Regions from separate parts of the Rahnella sp. PD4 genome, predicted to be linked through region 4. Evidence: predicted binding sites of a transcription regulator. Region 4 holds the regulator's gene; each other region holds the start of a gene.
The links. The regulator LexA, encoded in region 4, represses DNA repair genes until DNA is damaged. The targets are predictions, from matches to a motif close to TNCTGTATGTACATACAGNA.
Positions count from the first base shown of each region.

Region 1: dinB (DNA polymerase IV) is a predicted target of LexA. The motif match lies at 1,660-1,679, and genes of this name have one in related genera.
Region 2: umuD (translesion error-prone DNA polymerase V autoproteolytic subunit) is a predicted target of LexA. The motif match lies at 2,020-2,039, and genes of this name have one in related genera.
Region 3: uvrB (excinuclease ABC subunit UvrB) is a predicted target of LexA. The motif match lies at 1,217-1,236, and genes of this name have one in related genera.

Region 1 is NZ_JBLZQF010000002.1:864,863-868,201, forward strand. It holds gene pepD (beta-Ala-His dipeptidase) at 1-501, shown strand, start outside; gene dinB (DNA polymerase IV) at 557-1,645, opposite strand; gene dpaA (peptidoglycan meso-diaminopimelic acid protein amidase) at 1,927-2,652, shown strand; gene ACOZIO_RS08600 (class II glutamine amidotransferase) at 2,623-3,339, opposite strand, start outside.
Region 2 is NZ_JBLZQF010000014.1:84,307-87,645, forward strand. It holds gene umuC (translesion error-prone DNA polymerase V subunit UmuC) at 305-1,579, opposite strand; gene umuD (translesion error-prone DNA polymerase V autoproteolytic subunit) at 1,579-2,001, opposite strand; gene parM (plasmid segregation protein ParM domain-containing protein) at 2,271-3,236, shown strand; gene ACOZIO_RS23435 (plasmid partitioning/stability family protein) at 3,255-3,339, shown strand, end outside.
Region 3 is NZ_JBLZQF010000008.1:156,409-159,747, forward strand. It holds gene ACOZIO_RS19135 (ABC transporter ATP-binding protein) at 1-207, opposite strand, end outside; gene ACOZIO_RS19140 (hypothetical protein) at 556-771, shown strand; gene uvrB (excinuclease ABC subunit UvrB) at 1,362-3,339, shown strand, end outside.
Region 4 is NZ_JBLZQF010000007.1:231,977-235,315, forward strand. It holds gene dinF (MATE family efflux transporter DinF) at 1-642, opposite strand, end outside; gene lexA (transcriptional repressor LexA) at 925-1,533, opposite strand; gene ACOZIO_RS18240 (diacylglycerol kinase) at 1,653-2,021, opposite strand; gene plsB (glycerol-3-phosphate 1-O-acyltransferase PlsB) at 2,257-3,339, shown strand, end outside.

The sequences.
Region 1 (3,339 bases), on a different contig from region 4:
CTTGCGCTGCTGAACGCGACGCCTAACGGCGTGATCCGCATGAGTGATGATGTGAAAGGTGTGGTCGAAACATCGCTCAACGTCGGTGTTGTCACGATGAAAGATGACGAAGTGGCGATCAACAGCCTGATCCGTTCGCTTATCGACAGCGGTAAAGAATATGTGGTCAGCATGCTGAGCTCACTGAGTGAACTGGCTGGTGCAAAAAGTCTGGCAAAAGGCAGCTACCCTGGCTGGAAACCTGAGCCAAGCTCGCCGGTGATGACGCTGGTGCGTGAAACTTACCAGTCACTGTTCAGCAAAACCCCGAACATCATGGTGATCCACGCCGGTCTGGAATGCGGTCTGTTCAAAAAACCGTATCCGGACATGGACATGGTTTCCATCGGGCCAACTATCACCGGCCCGCATTCGCCGGATGAACAGGTTGAAATCGCCAGCGTCGGGCTGTACTGGCAACTGCTGACAGCCCTGCTGAAAGCAATTCCTGAAAAGAAATGATATTTTGGCTCCCTCCCCTGTGAACTGAACCCCGAATGTTGGACTTTTTAAACCTTCATTCGGAGTTCAGTTCATCACAGGGGGAGGAGCTCAAATCCAAAAGAAGCTGCCGCTCTATCTGCGGATCCTGCAACGTCACGTGTAATCCCACCAGCCTGACGCCCCGTCCGCCACGCCGTTTCTCCCATGCCTCCCGCGCCACTTTCAGTAAATCTTCTTTATTGAGCACCGGCCAGACGTGTTCCTGCGTGGTCTGCTGAAAATCATGGAATTTGAGTTTTACCCCCTGACGGGCGATGCGCAGATCCGGACTGACACGGCTCAGGCGTATGTGCAGTTCCGGATATAAACGTTCGATCAGTGCCACGCATTCTTCCCAGCTGTGAATATCTTCTGCCAGCGTGCGTTCCACACCGACCGATTTGCGCAACCGCTCGGGGGATATTTCACGTTCATCAATACCCTGGCAGCGCTCCCACAGTACCCGGCCAAACTTGCCAAATCGTTTGAGCAGTGTCGCCAGATCATAGCGCTGTACATCGCCGCAGGTGTTCAGCCCCAGCGCCTGCAAACGCTGGGCTGTGACTTTGCCGACGCCGGGGATTTTACCCAGCGGAAGATCCTGTAAAAACGCATCGACTTTATCCGGCGTGATCACAAACTGGCCGTTAGGCTTGTTCAGGTCCGAGGCGATTTTTGCCAGAAATTTTATCGGTGCAATGCCGGCAGAGGCCGTCAGCCTGATTTCATCGAAAATGGCCTGACGGATTTCTGCAGCAATAAGCGTCGCAGAGCCGTTGCATTGCGTTGCGTCGGAAACATCCAGATAAGCTTCGTCAAGTGACAGCGGTTCGATCAATGGGGTATAACGCGCAAAGATTTCACGGATGTGGTTTGAAGCTTCTTTATAAGCCTCCATTCGGCCGGGGATGACTTTCAGGTGCGGGCAAAGTTTCAGTGCCATACCGGTCGGCATCGCACTGTGCACGCCGAATTTGCGCGCAGGATAATTGGCGGTGCTGATGACGCCACGGCGGTCACGGCTGCCGCCAATGGCAATAGGAATGTCGCGCAGGGAAGGATCATCGCGCATCTCGACGGCCGCGAAAAAGCAGTCCATATCAACGTGAATGATTTTACGCATAGCCCTCCCCTGATAACTGTATAAGTATACAGTGGGATGGCGTAATTTCAAACACACAAAATCCGGGTTAATTTGGCTTAATGAATCACCAGAAATGGCATCGTAATAAATTTCCTATTTCGAAAGTCATTATTCATTATTTGGTGATTGCTAAAAATTTAATCAGTATTAATATGGCATCGTTTCAGACAGGCAGTACATAAGAAGAAAATCAGTGGCGGTCTTACAGGCAGTTCAGCTGTAGACAACATAATCAAAATTATTACCGAGCAGGACTTAGAATGATCAGAATCGCGCTGTTTCTTGCGATGCTCCTCAGTTTGCCTTTATTTACAGCAAATTACGCCGTGGCCAGCGATGCTGTCCCGGTCAACGCGACACTAAAAAAACAATTACTGGGCGCACCGGTTTATATTCAGATCTTCAAACAAGAACGTAAACTCGAATTGTATGCCCAGCTCGACGGCGAATTTCGCCTGATTGGCAGTTATGGCATCTGCGATTTTTCCGGCGGTTTGGGAAATAAACGTCGCGAAGGCGATTTTAAAAGTCCGGAAGGTTTCTACAACGTGGATATTCACCACCTGAAGCCTGACAGCCGCTTTTATCGCGCCATCAACATCGGTTTCCCGAATGCTTACGATATCTCGCAGGGTTATTCAGGTAAGTATCTGATGATTCACGGTAACTGTAAGTCTATCGGTTGCTATGCCATGACCGACGGCTATATGGACGAAATCTTTACGTACGTACAGGCGGCATTCCAGTTCGGGCAACGCAGTTTAAAGATTAGCATTTATCCGTTCAGGATGACCGATGCCAACATGAAGGCGCATAAAAACTCCAGCTACTACAGTTTCTGGAACCAGTTGCAGCCAGGATATGCGTACTTTGAAAAACACCATCAGCCACCGAATGTCGTGGTCACTGACGGTAAATATGAAGTGCTGCAACCGTTGTCCAACACCCCGCTGCCTTCACAGCTGGCGTTCGCCCCGATGAAATAATGCGAATTCACCTGGAGCAATTTTGTTCCAGGTTTCGTTCGCCGTCAGCGGTTGCGTGGCAATCACAGTGACGACATCATCCGGTGTCGTCTGCTGCTGAAAATCAATTTCCACATCCTGATCCAACAACGTTGCCTTGCCAAAAGGCGCACGCCGCGTGATCCAGTGTAAATTCGTCGAGCAATACGCCATCACAAAATTGCCATCCGACAGCAACATGTTAAACACCCCTTTCTGCCTTAGCTCATCAGCCAGAGACGCAATATAGCGAAACACCGGCGGCCAGCTTGCAGGGCGGCGCGGATAACGTTGAGTGAGTTTATGCAATAACCAGCAGAACGCGTATTCGCTGTCGGTCTGCCCCACCGGGCGCAGGGTACCGGTATCCAGCTGGCGATAGCCGCGAAGCTGACCGTTGTGTGCGTAAGTCCAGTTGCGTCCCCACAGCTCGCGGGTAAACGGATGGGTGTTTTCCAGTGCCACTTCGCCACGGTTTGCCTGGCGGATATGAGAAATCACCGCGCAGGATTTGATCGGGTATTCCTGAACAAGGCGGGCAATGGGCGAATTAAAGCTTGGCGTCGGATCTTTAAAAGTACGACAGCCATTGCCTTCATAAAAGGTGATGCCCCAGCCGTCTTTATGCGGGCCGGTTCCGCCACCGCGCTGCACTAATCCGCTGAAACT
Region 2 (3,339 bases), on a different contig from region 4:
TAGATGCAATTGCTATTGCATCAGAGTCACTTTTTCTCCACTTAGGTGACTCTTCGATAGCCCTAGTTTTGAAATTACTATTTAAAAGTATTCCAAGCATAAAACTCCCGTCCGACCATGCTGTGGGAATTGCGTGGGGTGGGCAGAGCAGAAGCACAATCCAGATTTTAAATGTTGAGATGGATTAATGGTATGTAAGTTATTTTAATATCATTAAAATATTAAAAAGGCATTATTTAACAATCATAATGATTTTTATTTAATATCGTATTGCCGCTAAAATTTACACGCAGATAGAGAAGGGTCAACGAATCGAGGCAACCGGTAAATCCGACCATCTTGTAGTGTAAGCAGGGGAGAGCATGTCACGTTTCATCTGCCATTCGGGTGCAATCCCACGTCCCGCAAACCATACCTTTCCCAGGCCAGAATTATTGATGCCATCGAGAACGTGCATCAACGCGTCACTGGCAGGTCGGGGCTGAACTTCATCGAACAAATCCAACTGTGATACACCGTTTGGTGTGAAATCATTGAGCATGATTCCGGCCTTTGCGTACCGGCGGCCATCGTCCCAGATACGATCGAGTGCCTTCATTGCGGCCGCAATAATATCGCGGGTGTCTCGTGTCGGTGTGGTGAGCTTTTCAGTGGCCACGTTGCTGTAATAGATTTCGTTGACTGCGAAAGGTGATGTTTTCACGAAAACGGAAATATGCCGGCAGTACTGATGTTCACCCCTGAGCTTTTCCGCTGCCCGTTCGGCATACTGGCAGACGGCCTGACGCATCGCCTCATAGGTTATGATCCTCTCGCCGAAAGAGCGGCTGCAGATAATTTGCTGTTTTGCAGGCGGGGCTTCCTCCAGGCTGATACAGCTTTCGCCGTTCAGTTCCCGACATATCCTTTCCAGGACAACGCTAAAGTTCTTCCTGATAAAAGTGGGATTTGCGCGAGCGAGCTGCAGGGCAGTGTGAATACCCATCAGGTTTAGCTTTTTTGAAATCCGACTTCCGCAGCCCCAGACTTCCTGAACGGGCATCAGCGATAACAATTTTTCAGTCCGCCGGGGATTACCCGGCGTAAGAGCCAGTACACCCTTAAATTGTGGCCATTCCTTCGAGGCCCACTGAGCGGCTTTGGCCAAAACTTTGCCGGGTCCCATCCCTACACCGATGGTCAGGCCAGTTCCCTTCAGAACGTGGGCGCGCAGCTGGTGGCCAAAGGTTTCAAAATCCATGCAGTTATCGATGCTTCTGATATCAATAAACATTTCATCGACGCTGTATTGCTCCACGCGTGGCGAAAGTTCCTCTAAATGACTCATCACCCGTTGAGAAAATGAGTGATATAAGGAATAGTTGCTGGAGAACGCGTACACCTTCTCAGGGAACGACATCTGCTGGATCTGAAACCACGGCATGCCCATTTTTATGCCTAATTTTTTGGCTGCTGCGGATCGCGCCACGCAACAACCATCATTATTACTCAATATTATCAATGGTTTACCGCGAAGCTTTGGGTTAAGAACCGCTTCGCAGCTTGCATAAAATGAATTTACGTCCGCCAGGGCAAACATCATTCACCGCCCCGGGTTTTATGCACAAAAGCCATCACGACTCCAAAAATCTGCAAGTCCTCCGGATAGATTGTCGGAAAGTTAGGGTTCATGGCCTGAAGCCCTGGGCGAGGTGTCAGTAACAGTCTCTTTACCGTGAATTCACCGTCTATCTCCGCTATCACAATGTCACCATGATGTGCCTCTTCTGCCTTATCTACGACCATCAGGTCACCGCTGTGCAAACCGATATCTGTCATCGAATTTCCAATCGCCCGGACGAAGAACGTGGAGGATTTTTTCTTTATACAGTAATCGTTCAGATCCAGTTCTGCGTCAGCGTAGTCGGCACAAGGGCTGGGAAAACCGGCGGGGCATCGTTCAATAAACAGGGGTAACGAAACCTTCACCGGATCAACGGCGGCGGGAGTGATATGTAGCATGGCAACTCCTTTTAATAATACTGTATATAATCACAGTATTATTGTTGTGAAAAATCAGACTTGCAAGCGCCGCATGGCTTCTTTTAACTAGCTCTCTGTTTTCTCAGGCGGAAATAATTCGTGGGAACATTCTTTGAACAAAAGGCATTCCACCTCAAATAAACCCTATTTTGATGATTTAATAATACTCATTATGAGTAATATTAATTGCAATTAGTCCTTTTTGGGGTATTATATTTACTCTAATTGAGTAAATATAAAGGTGTGTCATGAAAAAGATGGGTTGTGACGACGGTTCGACGAACGTAAAACTGGCCTGGCGGGACGGCGATGAAATCTGTACCTCTGTCTCGCCGAATTCGTTTAAAGCGGGGTGGAAGGTCGCCGGGATCGGCAGCAGTGAAACGTACAACTATGAAATTGACGGGCTGAAGTACTCCTTTGACAGCGTCAGCCATCAGGCGATCAATACCACCAACATCGAATACCAGTATGGCGACACCAATTTGCTGGCCGTACATCATGCACTGCTCACCAGTGGCCTGCCGCCACAGCCGGTAAGCCTGACGGTCACCTTACCTATCAGTGAGTTCTACACCAGCGACTGTCAGCATAACGAGGCCAACATACAGCGTAAAATTGACAACCTGCTGCGGCCGGTAACGCTGAACAAGCGCGAAACCTTCACCATCGCACACGTTGACGTCATGCCGGAATCGTTGCCTGCCGTGATATCGCCGCTGGAACGTGCAGGGGTAGGGGCGCTGGAAACCTCGCTGGTTATTGATCTGGGGGGAACGACGCTCGATGCCGGTGTCCTGGTGGGGCAGTTTGAAGATGTCAGTGCCATTCAGGGCAATTCTACGATCGGCGTATCGATGGTGACACAGGCCACACTCACGGCACTGCGTATGGCCAACAGCGACACCAGCGCCTTTGTGGCCGATCAACTGATACAGCGACGGCATGACCGCGAGTTTGCCGCCACAGTTGTCAACGATGAGTCAAAAGTGGACTATGTGCTGGACATGATAAGTTCGTCCATCGAGCGACTCGGGGAACGGGTGGTCAATGAGTTGTCGGCGTACCGCCAGGTGAACCGGGTTTGGCTGGTGGGTGGCGGGGCGTCGCTGATTGAGGCTGCCGTGCGCCGTGCCTGGAAACTGGCCCCCGACCGTATTGTGGTGGTCAATGAACCCCAGACGGCGCTGGTTCGCGAACTTGTTTTACTTTAATTCCAAGGAGCGCTATCCGTGACCGACAAACGTAAGAAACTGACCGTCTATTTGCACCCTGAAGACGACAGTCAGGATGCCAGGGCGATGGAGATTATCGAGT
Region 3 (3,339 bases), on a different contig from region 4:
ACTTTGCGGTTCTTCATCACGTGATTGCCAGGAAATTGCACCGCTTTTCACCGGAAGATGCCCCATGATGCAGTTCACCAGCGTGGTTTTTCCTACGCCATTTCGCCCGATCAGGCAGGTACATTGACCGCGGTACAGTTCGAGATTGATATCCCACAGAATATGTTTTTGCCCATAATACTGATTAACTGATTTTACACTTAACATCAGATCTCCCTCCCGCACGGAGCCTTCCGCTGAACTTCACTTTGACGGCCACTGTCATATTTCTGACATTTATGTTCCGCTATTGATGCCCCTGACAGAATTTAATCCCGTTTGTTGACGGACAATCTGACAGCATCAATGACAGATAAATATCCCTTAACCAGTCATAAATGGGGCTAAGAGAGGTTTCCCTACGTTAAAAATGATTCTGTACCCCAGAAAACAGGGAGATCTTCATTTTTTACGCCGGGGTGAAAAAAGCAGTTCTGGCTGCCTTAACCTTTTCATGCACAGACGTTGCAACTCTCAGGCCAAGTTTGTAAAAACGGCAGGGAAAAGGGGCGTTGCATGGGTGTTACCAGCCAGGCCCCTTACAATTTAGGATTATTCATTAGCGTTTCTGAGGTTTTGAGTTTTCCCCCGCAGGGTGCGGCATCAAGGGAACTGCACTTTGCCAGTGCTGCCCTTACTGCTTTTGGTGCAACCTCATGGACAAACATGAGCAAAAAATCCTGTCGGGATGCACTTTTGGTTTTTGCAAGAAACATCAGCCTGACTCTCTAGGCAAAATAGGCATAAATAAGGAGATAAAAAAGATAAAAAATAACTAAAAAAGACCTCTCAGACCGGCAGGAGGCAAAATCCTGTTTTTTACCAACTCCCGCAGCGCGGGGCGTGCTGAGACTTATCCACTATTCCTGTGGATAACCTTGTGTATGAGAGTAAGAAAAGTTGCTACAGACGAGTCAGCATGCGGGTTCCGCTCAGTTTGCCCGTATTCGCAGCTTTTTAGTGATAATCTTTTTAATCAATGAGTTACCTAAAAGCAATACAGTCGTAATTCGTTCGTCATAGTTGTGTCAATCTTCGTCAGCCTGTGGTCAGAAAGCGGAAGGGGAAAGAATTTTGGGAAAAAATGTCACCTGATGGTGAGAGATCTCATCTTTCATATCCTAAAAAAGTGCAGCAGCGCCAGCAGGTTAAACGCAAACATTCTTTATCGGTTGGAAGCTGGTTTTATATACAGTATTATAGCGAAGGTAAAATCAGGGCTGGCAAAAATCGCGAAGTCTTTCATACTATTTTTCCGCAAACTGTTCACCCGTACAGCGCGCACGGCCCTATGCGTTCCCATTTCAGTCAGGTAGCCCGTCATGAGTAAAGTGTTCAAACTACATTCCGAATTTAAACCGTCCGGCGATCAGCCAGAGGCGATACGCCGTCTGGAAGAAGGGCTGGAGAACGGGCTGGCGCACCAGACATTGCTCGGGGTCACCGGTTCGGGCAAAACCTTTACCGTGGCGAATGTGATTGCGGATCTGAACCGTCCGACGATGGTACTGGCCCCCAACAAAACGCTGGCCGCGCAGTTATACGGTGAGATGAAAGAATTCTTCCCGGAAAACGCCGTCGAATATTTCGTCTCTTACTATGACTATTATCAGCCAGAGGCGTATGTCCCAAGTTCAGATACTTTTATCGAAAAAGACGCCTCGGTGAACGAACACATCGAGCAGATGCGCCTTTCTGCCACCAAAGCTCTGCTCGAACGACGTGATGTCATTGTGGTGGCTTCTGTTTCAGCGATATACGGTCTGGGCGATCCGGATTTGTACCTGAAAATGATGCTTCATCTGACCAAAGGGATGATTATCGATCAGCGTTCGATCCTGCGTCGTCTGGCAGAGCTGCAATATGCACGCAACGATCAGGCTTTCCAGCGCAGTACTTTCCGCGTGCGTGGCGAAGTGATTGATGTGTTCCCGGCTGAATCGGATGATCTGGCGTTGCGCATTGAGCTGTTTGATCAGGAAGTTGAACGTCTTTCGCTGTTTGATCCGCTGACCGGCCAGGTGCAACATGAAGTGCCGCGTTTTACCATTTACCCTAAAACGCACTACGTAACGCCGCGCGAACGTATTGTACAGGCGATGGAAGAAATCAAGGTCGAACTGGCGGATCGCCGCAAGGTGCTGCTTGCCAATAACAAACTGCTGGAAGAGCAACGTATCAGCCAGCGTACGCAGTTTGATCTCGAAATGATGAATGAGTTGGGTTATTGCTCCGGTATTGAAAACTACTCACGTTATCTGTCCGGCCGCGGGCCGGGCGAGCCGCCACCGACGTTGTTTGATTATCTTCCGGCTGACGGCCTGCTGATTGTCGATGAATCGCACGTCACCATTCCGCAAATCGGCGGTATGTACAAAGGCGACCGCTCTCGTAAAGAAACGCTGGTGGAATATGGTTTCCGTCTGCCTTCCGCGCTGGATAACCGCCCGATGCGTTTTGAGGAATTCGAAGCGCTGGCACCCCAAAGTATTTATGTCTCAGCCACGCCGGGGAAATACGAGCTGGAGAAGTCCGGTGACGATGTGGTCGATCAGGTGGTGCGTCCGACCGGTCTGCTGGATCCGATCATTGAAGTACGGCCGGTGACCACACAGGTGGATGACCTGTTATCGGAGATCCGTAAACGTGTCGCGATTAACGAGCGTGTGCTGGTCACCACGCTGACCAAACGTATGGCCGAGGATTTGACGGAGTATCTGGAAGAACACGGCGAGAAGGTGCGTTACCTGCACTCTGACATCGATACCGTTGAGCGTGTGGAAATTATCCGCGATTTGCGTCTGGGGGAATTTGACGTGCTGGTGGGGATCAACTTGCTGCGCGAAGGGCTGGATATGCCGGAAGTGTCGCTGGTGGCCATTCTGGATGCGGATAAAGAAGGCTTCCTGCGTTCTGAACGTTCACTCATCCAGACCATCGGCCGTGCAGCGCGTAACCTCAACGGTAAAGCGATTCTCTACGGTGATAAAATTACCCACTCGATGGCCCGTGCCATTGAAGAAACCGAACGTCGTCGCGCCAAACAGGAAGCGTATAACCTCGAAAACGGCATCACGCCGATGGGGCTGAATAAGAAGATCTCCGACATCCTGCAACTCGGTCAACCGAAGACCAAAAAGAACAAAGACAAACGCGATGCCGAAGCGGCGCAGACCTTCAAATCGCTTACGCCAAAAGCGCTGGAGCAGCGCATTAAAGAGCTGGAAAGCAAAATGTATGCGCACGCGCAAAATCTGGAGTTCGAAGAAGCGGCTAACACCCGTGACGAGCTGCATGCAT
Region 4 (3,339 bases):
AAATAGCGTGAAATACTCGGAACTTGCCGTCGCCATGGCAGCACCACGCACATTCCAGCCCAGCCCCATCACCAGCCACAGATCCAGAATGATATTCAGCAGATTCCCGGCAATCAGCAAAATCACCGGCCCGCGAACATACTGAATGCCCAACAGCCAGCCAAGGATCACCAGATTCGCCAGTGAAGCCGGGGCACTGAACCAGCGAATTTCGATAAACAGCCTCGCCTGTTCAAGCACCGGTTGGCTGCCCCCGACGATATGAAACGCCTGTTCCATCAGGGGGTGCCGGAACAACACTATGGTGAGACCAGACAATACGGCCAGCAGAAAGGGTTGTACGAAAGCGCGCGCCAGCAACCGGTTATCATTCGCGCCCAGCGCCTGAGCGGTCATGCCGGTGGTACTCATCCGTAAAAAAAGTAAGAGCATAAAGAGGAAAGTCGTGATCATCGAACCCACAGCCACTCCGCCGAGATAATCCGGGCTGTCGAGATGACCGATCACCGCCGTATCCACAAGCCCGAGAAGAGGCACCGTGATATTTGAAAAAATCATCGGCAATGCCAGCCTCCAGAGCGCCTTATCGGGGGGGCTTAAAAAGGTGTTTTTGAGTGTTTGTCGCAGGGAATGATGTTGCATAGAGAATCTCATGCCGGAGGTTCAGGTTATGCCTGTAAGTGACATCGCCCCGGAAGGGGCGACGAGATGAAACGTTAAAGCTTAGCGGTATGTCAGAGGCGGCTAACGAACCCGCAAATCAACAATATGACCATTGGGATCAAGAATTTGACCCAGTAATATCTGACCGAGTCATTCGAGTTGCAGGAAGGCGGCAAGTAAAAAAATCCCGATGAGCTGACAGGAGTCAGTGATTCGGGTGAACGCACGCAGCCAACGCATCTGCAGCCCGAAATACGAAGGTCAGATCCAGTCACCGTTGCGGATGACGCCTACGGCTAGCCCTTCAATGCTGAAATTCTGCTCACGTAAATCAACTACGATCGGCTGGAAATCGCTGTTTTCAGGCAATAACTGCACCACACTGCCCTGTTTTTTCAGACGTTTCACGGTGACTTCATCGTCTATACGGGCCACAACAACCTGTCCATTACGCACGTCTTGCGTTTTATGTACAGCCAGCAGATCGCCATCAAGAATACCGATATCACGCATCGACATACCGCTGACACGCAGCAGGAAATCGGCACTCGGCTTAAACATGGCCGGATCGACCTGATAGTGTCCTTCAATATGTTGCTGGGCCAGCAACGGCTCACCGGCAGCAACCCGGCCGATCAGCGGTAAACCCTCTTCTTCTTCCATCAGCAAACGAATGCCACGTGATGCGCCGGAAACAATCTCAATAACACCCTTACGCGCCAGCGCTTTGAGATGCTCTTCCGCCGCATTGGGGGAACGGAACCCCAGACGTGATGCAATCTCTGCGCGGGTGGGTGGCATACCGGTGGTGGAGATATGATCGCGAATAAGGTCGTAGACCTCTTGTTGTCTGGTCGTTAAAGCTTTCATTCCGCCCCCTGGTTGTTTATACAGTCTTGCTGTGAGTATATACAGCTAAACGATCAATGAAAACCTAAGATTGAATAAAAACAGGGCATAACGTTGATTCCTGGAATGCAGATTCCAAATCAGAACCATCGTGGCCAAAAGATGCTGACCCAGACAAAAAACGCCAATATGATGGTCAGAAGTACGGCAGCCGAGCCGATATCTTTTGCACGACCTGAAAGTACGTGAAACTCAGATCCGATACGGTCTATCGCGCATTCTACCGCGCTGTTGAGCAGTTCAGTGACACAGACCAAAACAACGGATCCCACCAGCAGAATGCGTTCTACGGGGCTGACATCAAACCAAAAAGATAACAAAATTAACGGAATAGCGACGCTGGCTTCCTGGCGAAAGGCCGCTTCATTTTGCCATGCCGCTTTCAGCCCTTTCCAGGAATAGCCAGCTGCTTTATAAATTCGGGTAAATCCAGTGACTTGGTTAGCCATTTCTTTTACTGATCCTTAGAGAATTTGCCGCACTTTATACCCCAAATAGTCGGGGTGCAGAAAGGCGGTAAAGAAGTGAATCCTGATGAGCTTACATGAGTAAGTGATTCGGGTGAACGTCTTAAGCCAACACCCCTGCGGCTTGAAATAAGAAGGGTATTGCATCACCACAGATCTCATCTGAGCTTTCTGGTATCCTTGCGGCGAAATGGCTAACAAGAGGCTTCACGTTTTTATGTCAGGTTGGCGTAGACTTTATTACACATTATTGAATTTACCGCTCTCATTGCTGGTAAAGAGCAAGGTCATACCTTCAGATCCGGTTACCGAGTTGCATTTAGACCCGACGCGGCCGATTTTGTATGTATTGCCCTATAATTCCAAAGCCGATTTGCTGACGTTGCGTGCGCAATGTCTGGCACAGAATCTGCCTGATCCCCTTATTCCGCTGGAAATTGACGGAACCCTGCTGCCAAGCCATGTCTTTATTGCTGAAGGTCCGCGCGTATTCTCTTATTACACGCCGAAGCAGGAATCCGTAAAGCTGTTCCACGACTACCTTGATTTGCACCGCAATAACCCGGATTTAGACATTCAGATGTTGCCGGTGTCGGTGATGTTTGGTCGGGCACCGGGCCGTGAAGGTCAGGATGACACGCCACATCTGCGCGTACTGAATGGCATCCAGAAATTCTTCGCTGTGCTTTGGCTGGGGCGGGACAGTTTTGTCCGCTTCTCCAATACCGTTTCCCTGCGTTATATGGCGACGGAACACGGCACAGATAAAACCATTGCTCAAAAGCTGGCACGTGTGGCGCGGATGCACTTCTCCCGTCAACGTCTGGCCGCCGTTGGCCCACGTCTTCCGGCACGTCAGGACTTGTTCAACAAATTGCTGTCCTCAAAAGCCATTGAAAAAGCGATTGAAGACGAAGCCCGCAGCAAGAAAATTTCCCACGAAAAAGCTCAGCAAAATGCCATCGCCCTGATGGAAGAGATTGCCGCTGACTTCTCTTATGAAGCCGTGCGCCTCTCTGATCGCGTACTGAGCTGGACGTGGAACCGTTTGTACAAAGGCATCAATGTTAATAATGCTGAGCGTGTACGCCAGCTGGCGCTGGACGGTCAGGAAATTGTGTATGTGCCCTGCCACCGCAGCCACATGGACTATCTGCTTCTGTCTTACGTGCTCTATCATCAGGGGCTGGTACCGCCGCATATTGCCGCTGGCATCAACCTGAATTTCTGGCCAGCAGGCCCGATTTTCCGCCGTCTGGGCGCGTTCTTTATCCGTCGAACCTTCAAAGGCAACAAGCTC